One region of the Pseudomonas deceptionensis genome, then DNA from elsewhere that is predicted to be linked to it. Evidence: riboswitches for the same ligand, from Rfam matches in the RefSeq annotation. Region 1 holds a riboswitch; the other holds the start of a gene.
What was found. Region 1 has a riboswitch for cobalamin ahead of cobW (cobalamin biosynthesis protein CobW). Riboswitches for the same ligand answer to the same signal wherever they lie in the genome.
Positions count from the first base shown of each region.

Region 2: another riboswitch for cobalamin. It lies ahead of cobO (cob(I)yrinic acid a,c-diamide adenosyltransferase); the one in region 1 lies ahead of cobW (cobalamin biosynthesis protein CobW).

Region 1 covers NZ_FNUD01000002.1:3,353,486-3,357,900, reverse strand. The annotation lists gene cobN (cobaltochelatase subunit CobN) at 1-453, opposite strand, end outside; gene cobW (cobalamin biosynthesis protein CobW) at 457-1,527, opposite strand; cobalamin riboswitch at 1,622-1,818, opposite strand; gene BLW11_RS15330 (glycosyltransferase) at 1,996-3,285, shown strand; gene BLW11_RS15325 (acyltransferase family protein) at 3,286-4,415, opposite strand, start outside.
Region 2 covers NZ_FNUD01000002.1:2,181,119-2,185,533, forward strand. The annotation lists gene BLW11_RS09930 (C40 family peptidase) at 1-492, shown strand, start outside; gene BLW11_RS09935 (PQQ-dependent sugar dehydrogenase) at 544-1,851, opposite strand; cobalamin riboswitch at 1,980-2,224, shown strand; gene cobO (cob(I)yrinic acid a,c-diamide adenosyltransferase) at 2,307-2,918, shown strand; gene BLW11_RS09945 (cobyrinic acid a,c-diamide synthase CobB) at 2,929-4,242, shown strand; gene bluB (5,6-dimethylbenzimidazole synthase) at 4,239-4,415, shown strand, end outside.

The DNA of each region.
Region 1 (4,415 bases):
CTGTAGTGCGTTATGCCGCCCGCCCTGACGCAAAAAGTGCCACAGCCGCTCGCCCTGTTCAGCGGGTACGGTGCTCAGTGCAGCGAGTTCCGGGTCGGGACGGTCGTCACCTGGCACCAGGATCAGCGTCACGCCGCGCTCGGCCAGTTGCACCAGGCGCTCAATGCCGTAGCGCCAATAGCCGATGCCGCCGTGCAACGACAGCAATATCACCTTGGCGTGTTGCAGCACTTGATCGACATAAAGGTCGACCGAGCCATGGTTTTGTACCTGCATCGGGTTGGCCAGACGCAAGGCTGGATAATCTTCAGGCAACTGCTGCGCCGCTTCGGCCAGCAGTGCCAGGCTTGAATCACCGCTGCACAGGATCACCAGCTCGGCGGGGGTCTGGCCTAAATCGGCAATATTGTCGTCCGATACAAAGCCACCGGGCTGGGTCCTGAGCAGATGCATGGCTTACTCGCTCAACGCTTTACGCAAAGTGGACTCGAGCAGTTCGGCGTCCAGGTCCTGGCCGATCAGCACCAGTTTGGTAACGCGCGACTCATCCGCAGCCCAGGCGCGGTCGAAGTGCTTGTCAAAGCGGGTACCCACGCCCTGGATCAGCAAACGCATCGGCTTGCCCGGGATCGCCGCGAAGCCTTTGACCCGCAGAATGCCGTGTTTGACCACCAACTGGGTCAGGGCCTCCATCAATACGCGCTCTTCACCCTGTGGCAGCTCGATGGAGATCGAGTCAAAGGCATCATGGTCGTGATCGTCGTGACCCTCATCGCCATCGTGGTGATGGTCGTGGTGGCTGTGGCGGCCATCGATATGGTCTTCAGAACCGGCGCCCAGGCCCAGCAGCACGTCCAACGGCAAGCGGCCACTGCTGGCTTCGATGATTTTGACCGCTGGCGGCAGCTCTTCAGCCACTTCGGCGCGCACTTTTGCCAGGTCTTCAGGGCTGATCAGGTCGGCCTTGTTGAGGATCACCAGGTCGGCACTGGCCAGTTGGTCAGCGAACAGCTCGTGCAGCGGCGATTCGTGATCCAGGTTTGGGTCGAGCTTGCGCTGGGCGTCAACCTGGTCCGGGAAGGCGGCAAAAGTGCCGGCGGCCACGGCCGGGCTGTCGACCACGGTAATCACCGCGTCCACGGTGCAGGCGCTGCGGATTTCCGGCCACTGGAAAGCTTGAACCAGCGGCTTTGGCAGGGCCAGACCCGAGGTTTCGATCAGGATATGGTCGATGTCGCCACGGCGCGCAACCAGCTCACGCATTACCGGGAAGAACTCTTCCTGCACGGTGCAGCACAAGCAGCCGTTGGCCAGCTCATAGATGCGGCCGTTGGCTTCTTCTTCGGTGCAGCCGATGGTGCATTGCTTGAGGATTTCGCCGTCGATGCCCAGCTCGCCGAATTCATTGACGATCACCGCAATGCGACGGCCCTGGGCGTTATCCAGCATATGGCGCAACAGCGTGGTTTTACCCGAACCGAGAAAGCCGGTAACGATGGTGACGGGAGTTTTGGCCAGTGTTTTCATCGGATGCCCTTTGGCAAAGCGGCGGGCATACGGGACGACGACCGCAGGCAGTGTGCGGTCAACATTCGCCACCGGATCACCCCGCCCGGTTGAAGTAAGAATCTGTCACGAGGCAGGTCTCCTGGCTTACGGCTGGGTATCAGCAGGGCTGATTCCGACCTTGCGCCTTCCCGCGTGTTGCGCAGTGGCATGGCAAGATCATTGACCGTTTACAGTTGCGGGGGCAGCCGCGGCATACCGCGTTCCCTTCTTAGCTTCGCATAGCGAAGAACCTCGAACGCGCAAGGCTACGCAGTGCTTTGTAACAGGTCAACAGACTACTGTGGGGGCCAGACTGCTGGTGATGGCATCGCTGGCAGGCCAGCTCCCACAGGGATCGCGCAAAACCTGACTGCAGGGATCGGTGCTGCATGCAGTTGTGTTCTAATTGCCGCCTTTTTTCAGCCTCAGCGCTTCAAGGATCTGTCCATGCCGTCCACCCCTCCAACCCGCGTCCTGATTATTGGCTACGTGTGGCCCGAACCGCGTTCTTCGGCGGCCGGTGGGCACATGATGCAAATCATTGAGAGCTTTTTGCAGCAAGGCTGGCACATCACCTTCAGCAGCCCCGCCGGCATTGGCGAGCACAAGGCGGACCTGGCCGCGCTGGGCATTGATGAAGTCGCCATTGAACTGAACAACAGCAGCTTTGATGCCTTTATCACTGAGCTGGCCCCGGACATCGTGCTGTTCGACCGTTTCATGATGGAAGAACAGTTCGGCTGGAGGGTTGAAAAGCACTGCCCCGACGCTCTGCGCGTGCTGGAAACCTCCGACCTGCAAAGCCTGCGCGACGCCCGTCAGCAACAGCTCAAGGCACGGCTCAAGCACGATACCGACCTCAACGATTTCAGCAGTCTGTTCGCCCCGGCCCAGCGCGAAACCTTCGAACAGATGGCCGGCACAGACCTCGCGCAGCGGGAAATAGCCGCGATTTACCGCTGCGACCTCAACCTGATGATTTCCGAATACGAAATCGACTTGTTGGTGGAGCAGTTCCACGTGCCCAAGGCCCTGCTGCACTGGTGCCCGCTGATGGTCGACAGTGTGCCCGCAACGTTCGTGCCCTATGAACAGCGCCAGCACTTCCTGAGCATCGGCAACTTCCGTCACGCGCCTAACTGGGACGCCGTGCTCTGGATGAAAACCAGCATCTGGCCGTTGATCCGACAACAGCTGCCCGCCGCGCAGCTGCATGTCTACGGCGCTTACACCCCGCCCAAAGCCACTGCGCTGCATAACCCCGCGCAAGGTTTTCACGTACTCAACTGGGCTGAAGACGCCCTTGAGGTGATGAGCAACGCGCGGATCTGTATGGCGCCGCTTCGTTTTGGCGCAGGCATCAAGGGCAAAATCGCCGACGCCATGCTCTGCGGCACACCCAACCTGACCACCCCCGTGGGCGCCGAAGGCATGCACGGCGATCTGCCGTGGGCCGGTGCCATCGAGCAAAGCGCCAGCGCAATCGCGGCGGCGGCGGTCGAGCTGTACCAGAACCCCGAGGCCTGGCATCAGGCCCAGCAACACGGGCAGGCACTGCTGGCGGCGCGTTACCTGCAGGGCACCCACGGCCCGGCGCTGGTAGAGCGAATCGAAGCGTGCCGCGCCGGGCTTGAGCAGCACCGGCGCAACAACTTCACCGGGGCAATGTTGCGCCATCACCAGCACAAAAGTACCCAATACATGTCGCAGTGGATCGAGGCAAAAAACCGGGTCTGACTAGCTGTTACGCCAGATGTTCAGCAGCACTTCGGTGAAAGACGGCTCCAGCACCCGATTGCCATGGCCGCTGAGATGGTTTGAGTCGAAAAACAGCGGCTGGCCGTTGGTGTCATAGGCCGAGCACACAGGGCCCGGACACAGCAGCGGGAACGGGTCCCAGACGGTCAGGCTGGAGTGCTCACGCTGCAACAGGTCCAGCAACTGCATTTGTGAAGCGCGCAGCCGTTCCAGCTGCCTGCTTTCTACCGTCAGGCCCTCGGCGCAAATCGGGTTCATCCGATTGAACCAGTCCGAACAGCGAGCCGCCGGTGCCTTGAACAGTGGTTTGGGGGCATCGATCAAAACCCGGACGCTTGCGGCCGCCAGCCGCGCCAGCGTGAGCTCGGCCGAGGCTAGGGCTGCGGCGTAACTCTCTGGCGTCAGCAGGGACAGGGCCTGATCGAATGCAACATCTTGCAGCTCCGGCATGCGCAATGAGGCCAGAAACACAATGTCGCCCGGCCTGGCCCGGCTTTCGATATCACGCAGATCTGCTTCCTGACGCTGCGCACAATCGGGCGGATCGGCGGCCATCAGACTTACCACTGCGCACCCGCCCTGCTCGTACTCCACCACCTTGATCCCGAGTGTCAGCGACACACTGTTAAGCAGCGTACGGTAGGCCGCCGCATGCGAATCCCCGATCACAAACAGCTGCCGTCCGTTAACCCGCGGGTCCTCGATCTTTACGACGTCTTCCCTTGGGTAATGCCTGTAGGCATACCAGGTATAGGTGTCACGGGTTTGGCTCAGGGATAACTGCTCAGTGTTGTCCGTCACCCAAAACGCCGACCACCAGAGCAGGCCGACAGCGATGAAACTGACGGCGAACGTACTCCAGGCATGGCGCTGCCACGCTGATTTACCGGTGCGCACGGGGATTTCAATCCAGTGGTAAGAGGCTGCCGCCAGCGCCAGCACCACCACCGGATACAGCAACTGAACGACCAGCAGCTCTGTCCCCGTGGTCCAGCGTAAAAATACTGCAACTGGCCAGTGCCACAAATACAGGGAAAACGACAGACGACCAATATAGGTCACCCAGGACGCTTGCAGCAGGCGCTGCAACGGCGAGCCATAACCGTCTG
Region 2 (4,415 bases), 1.2 Mb from region 1:
AGTGCCTGCGCCAGCCACACCCCGCCACCCCCTGTGGTGAAAAAAACGGCGGTGTTCGTCAATCCCAGTGAAGAGTTTTCGCCCATAGCGGCTGACGTGCTTTTTCGCGCCTTGGGTTTGGTTGGCACGCCATATCGTTGGGGCGGCAACACCCCGGATTCAGGTTTTGATTGCAGTGGTTTGATCAAGTACGTCTATAACGACGCGGCGGGTATCTCGCTGCCACGCACGACCCGCGAAATGATCGTGATGAGTGGGCAGAGCATTGGCAAAGACAAACTGCAAACAGGCGACTTGCTGTTTTTCGCCACCAGTGGCGGAACCCAGGTCAGCCATGCCGGGATCTATGTGGGTGAGGGCCGCTTTGTGCATGCCCCGGCCACGGGGGGTACGGTCAAGCTGGACAGTCTGGACAAAGCCTACTGGCAAAAAGCCTATCTCAACGCCAAGCGCGTGCTGCCCACCGAGCAGCATCTGGCTCACAACCCGTAAACAGATTCAAACCTGCGCAAGCTCGCTTGCGCAGTTGATGAACCCGCCTGTTTACTTGCCTGACACCCGCCAAATTTTGTTGCCGACATCATCGGCCACCAGCAAGTCCCCTTGTTTATCGATGACTACGCCCACCGGCCGGCCCATGGCCTTTTCGTCCGTGTTGAGGAAACCCGTCAGCACGTCGATCGGCATGCCGGCAGGTTTGCCGTCTGCGAAGGGCACAAAAATCACCTTGTAGCCACTGTGCGGCTTGCGGTTCCAGGAGCCGTGCTGGCCAATAAAGACGCCTTCAGTAAACTCGGGCAGCTTGCTGCCTTGGGCGAAGCTGAGGCCCAGGGACGCAGTGTGCGGGCCCACGGCGTAATCCGGAGCAATGGCTTTGGCCACCAGCTCCGGGTTTTGCGGGTTGACCCGCACATCCACGTGCTGCCCGTAATAGCTGTAGGGCCAGCCATAGAAACCGCCGTCTTTGACTGAGGTGATGTAATCAGGCACCAGGTCACTGCCGATCTCGTCGCGTTCGTTGACTGCCGTCCAGAGTTTGCCGGTCTTGGGTTCCCAGTCCATGCCGTTAGGGTTGCGCAGGCCCGAGGCGAAAATACGGTGCTTGCCGGTGGCGCGATCAACTTCCCAGATCGCGGCGCGGCCTTCCTCCTTGTCCATCCCGTTCTCGCCCACGTTGCTGTTGGAGCCCACGGTCACATACAACTTTGTGCCGTCGGGGCTGGCGATGACGTTTTTGGTCCAGTGATGATTCAGCGGCCCGCCCGGAAGATCGACAACTTTGGTTGGCTGGGCGCTGATGGAGTTCTCGCCCGCTTGATAGGGGAAACGCAGTAGCTTGTCGGCGTCGGCGACATACAAATCGTTGCCCACCAGGGTCATGCCAAAGGGTGAGTTGAGGTTGTCGAGAAAGACCGAGCGGGTTTCAGCGACGCCGTCGTGGTCCGCATCGCGCAGCAGCGTGATCCGATTGGCGCTCGGTACCCCGGCTCCGGCGCGGCCCATGATTTTCCCCGCGATCCAGCCCTTGATCCCCTTGCCCTCATCCGGCTGGGGCGGCGCATTGGTTTCGGCCACCAGCACATCGCCATTGGGCAATACATAGAGCCAGCGCGGGTGGTCCAGGCCTTCGGCGAAGGCGGCGACCTTCAGTCCTTGGGCGGCAACCGGTGTGGTCCCGGCCGGCCAGCCAATGGCGGGGGCGATGTTGACGGTGGGTATCAGCGTCTTGTTGGGTTCGGGCAGTTTCGGCGACGGGCCTGTGCCATCACTCACTTGCAAGGTCGAGGTCTCGCCGCAGGCAGCCAATCCTGCCGCAAGTACGATGACAATAGCGTGCTGGTGCTTGAGCATGAAGAACTCCGTTAAGTTTTGGTCTTGTAAGTCATAGAGAAGCTTAGCCCCTCAAAGGTTCAGCCCGCTGCTTTGTATAAACCCTATTGGCGCCACCTTTAATTGACGCTCCACCCCCAACCCTCTAACCTTCGCGGCTTGTTTCAGGTGCTCGGCAACGTAACGTTGGCTGAGTGAAACAGGGAAGCCGGTGAGGGCGTGTTTGACCCACACAACCGCCATGATCCCGGCGCTGCCCCCGCAACGGTAAATGAGTGAATGTCACGCTAAGTGCCACTGTGTTTTTTCACGGGAAGGCGCGTGGAAAAGGGTGCTCTGTATAAAGAGTTGCCCGCTCATGAGCCCGGAGACCGGCCTGATCCATCCACCACTCTCGCGGCGGGCGATGCAGTGTGTTTTTTGATGAATTCCCCCCGCCTCCCGTTTGCATTATTGAGCCCCAACGGAGAGCTGCCATGAACGAATCCCCCGAACGCGACGAACGTCATCAGGCGCGCATGCTGCGCAAAAAAGCCGTTATGGATGAGCGCATTGCCAGCTCGCCCAATGAGTGCGGGCTGCTGCTGGTATTGACCGGCAATGGTAAAGGCAAAAGCAGTTCCGCTTTTGGCATGCTGGCCCGGGCCATGGGTCACGGCATGCAGTGCGGCGTGGTGCAGTTCATCAAGGGTCGCAACAGCACCGGCGAAGAGATCTTCTTCCGCCGTTTCCCCGAGCAGGTGCGCTATCACGTGATGGGCGAAGGCTTTACCTGGGAAACCCAGGATCGCCAACGCGATATTGCCGCTGCCGAAGCCGCGTGGGAAGTGTCCCGCGAGATGCTGCGTGACCCGTCCATCGGGCTGGTTGTGCTGGATGAGCTGAACATCGCGCTCAAACACGGCTACCTCGACCTTGAACAGGTGCTCGCCGACCTGCAAGCCCGCCCTTTGATGCAGCATGTGCTGGTCACCGGGCGCGGCGCCAAACCCGAACTGATTGATCTGGCCGATACCGTGACCGAAATGGGTGTGGTCAAACACGCCTTCCAGGCCGGGATCAAAGCCCAGAAAGGCATCGAATTGTGAGTGTTGAAGTATGAGAGCGTCACGTCATTGCCCGGCGGTGTTGATCGCCGCACCGGCCTCCGGTCAGGGCAAGACCACCGTTACCGCCGCCCTGGCCCGATTGCACCGCAATCAGGGGCGAAAGGTGCGGGTATTCAAATGTGGTCCGGATTTTCTCGACCCCATGATTCTGGAACGCGCCAGCGGTGCGCCGGTGTATCAAGTGGATTTGTGGATGGTGGGCGCGGATGAAAGCCGCCGTCTGCTGTGGGAAGCCGCCGGTGAAGCGGACCTGATCCTGATCGAGGGCGTGATGGGCCTGTTCGATGGCACGCCGTCCAGCGCCGATCTGGCGCGTCATTTTGGCGTCCCGGTATTGGGTGTGATTGATGGCACCGCAATGGCCCAGACCTTTGGAGCGCTGGCCTTGGGCCTGGCGCGCTATCAGCCGGATCTGCCGTTTGCCGGGGTGCTGGCCAACCGGGTCGGCACCGTGCGCCATGCGCAGTTGCTTGAAGGCAGCCTGACCGAAGGTTTGCGCTGGTACGGCGCATTGTCCCGCGAGACCGGGATCGAGCTGCCGAGCCGGCACTTGGGCCTGGTGCAGGCCAGCGAGCTGAACGATCTGGATGCGCGTCTCGACGCGGCAGCCAATGCTTTGGCCAGCACCTGTGAGGTAGCGCTGCCACCAGCGGTCGAGTTTGCGGCGCCTGCGCCGGTCGTGGTCGAGCCGTTGCTGGCCGGGGTGCGGATTGCCGTGGCACGGGATGAGGCGTTTGCCTTCACCTATGGCGCGAGTCTGGACCTGTTGCGTGCGATGGGCGCCGAGCTGGTGTTTTTCTCGCCGATTCGCGATACCTGTTTGCCAGAGGCAGACAGCCTGTACCTGCCGGGTGGCTACCCTGAGCTGCATCATCTTGAACTGTCGCGCAATACGCCGATGCTCGAGGCGATTCGTGCTCATCACGCAGCCGGTAAGCCGCTGCTGGCCGAATGTGGCGGCATGCTCTACTTGCTGGATGCCTTGACCGATGTTGAGGGGCAGCGTGCCGAACTGGTGGGCTTGCTGGCAGGGGAGGCGACGATGCAAAAGCGTCTGGCCGCTTTAGCCTTGCAGGCCGTGGAAATGCCTGAAGGGCTGCTGCGCGGTCATACCTACCACCACTCGCTGACCAGCACAGAGCTAGAGCCCATTGCACGCGGGCTGAGCCCCAATGGCGGGCGTGGCGCTGAAGCGGTGTATCGCGAGGGGCGGATGACTGCGTCTTACGTGCACTTTTACTTCCCGTCCAACCCCCAGGCCATTGCCGCATTACTGGCGCCTTGCGCCGTGAAGGCGCCATGACCGACAACGCCTTTAGCCCTGAAGAGCGCGCCGCGGTGTACCGCGCCATTGCCGAGCGCCGTGACATGCGGCACTTCAGCGGTGGCAGTGTGGCGCCCGAGCTATTGTCACGGTTGCTGGAAGCGGCGCATCAGGCCCCGAGTGTGGGTTTGATGCAGCCGTGGCGGTTTATC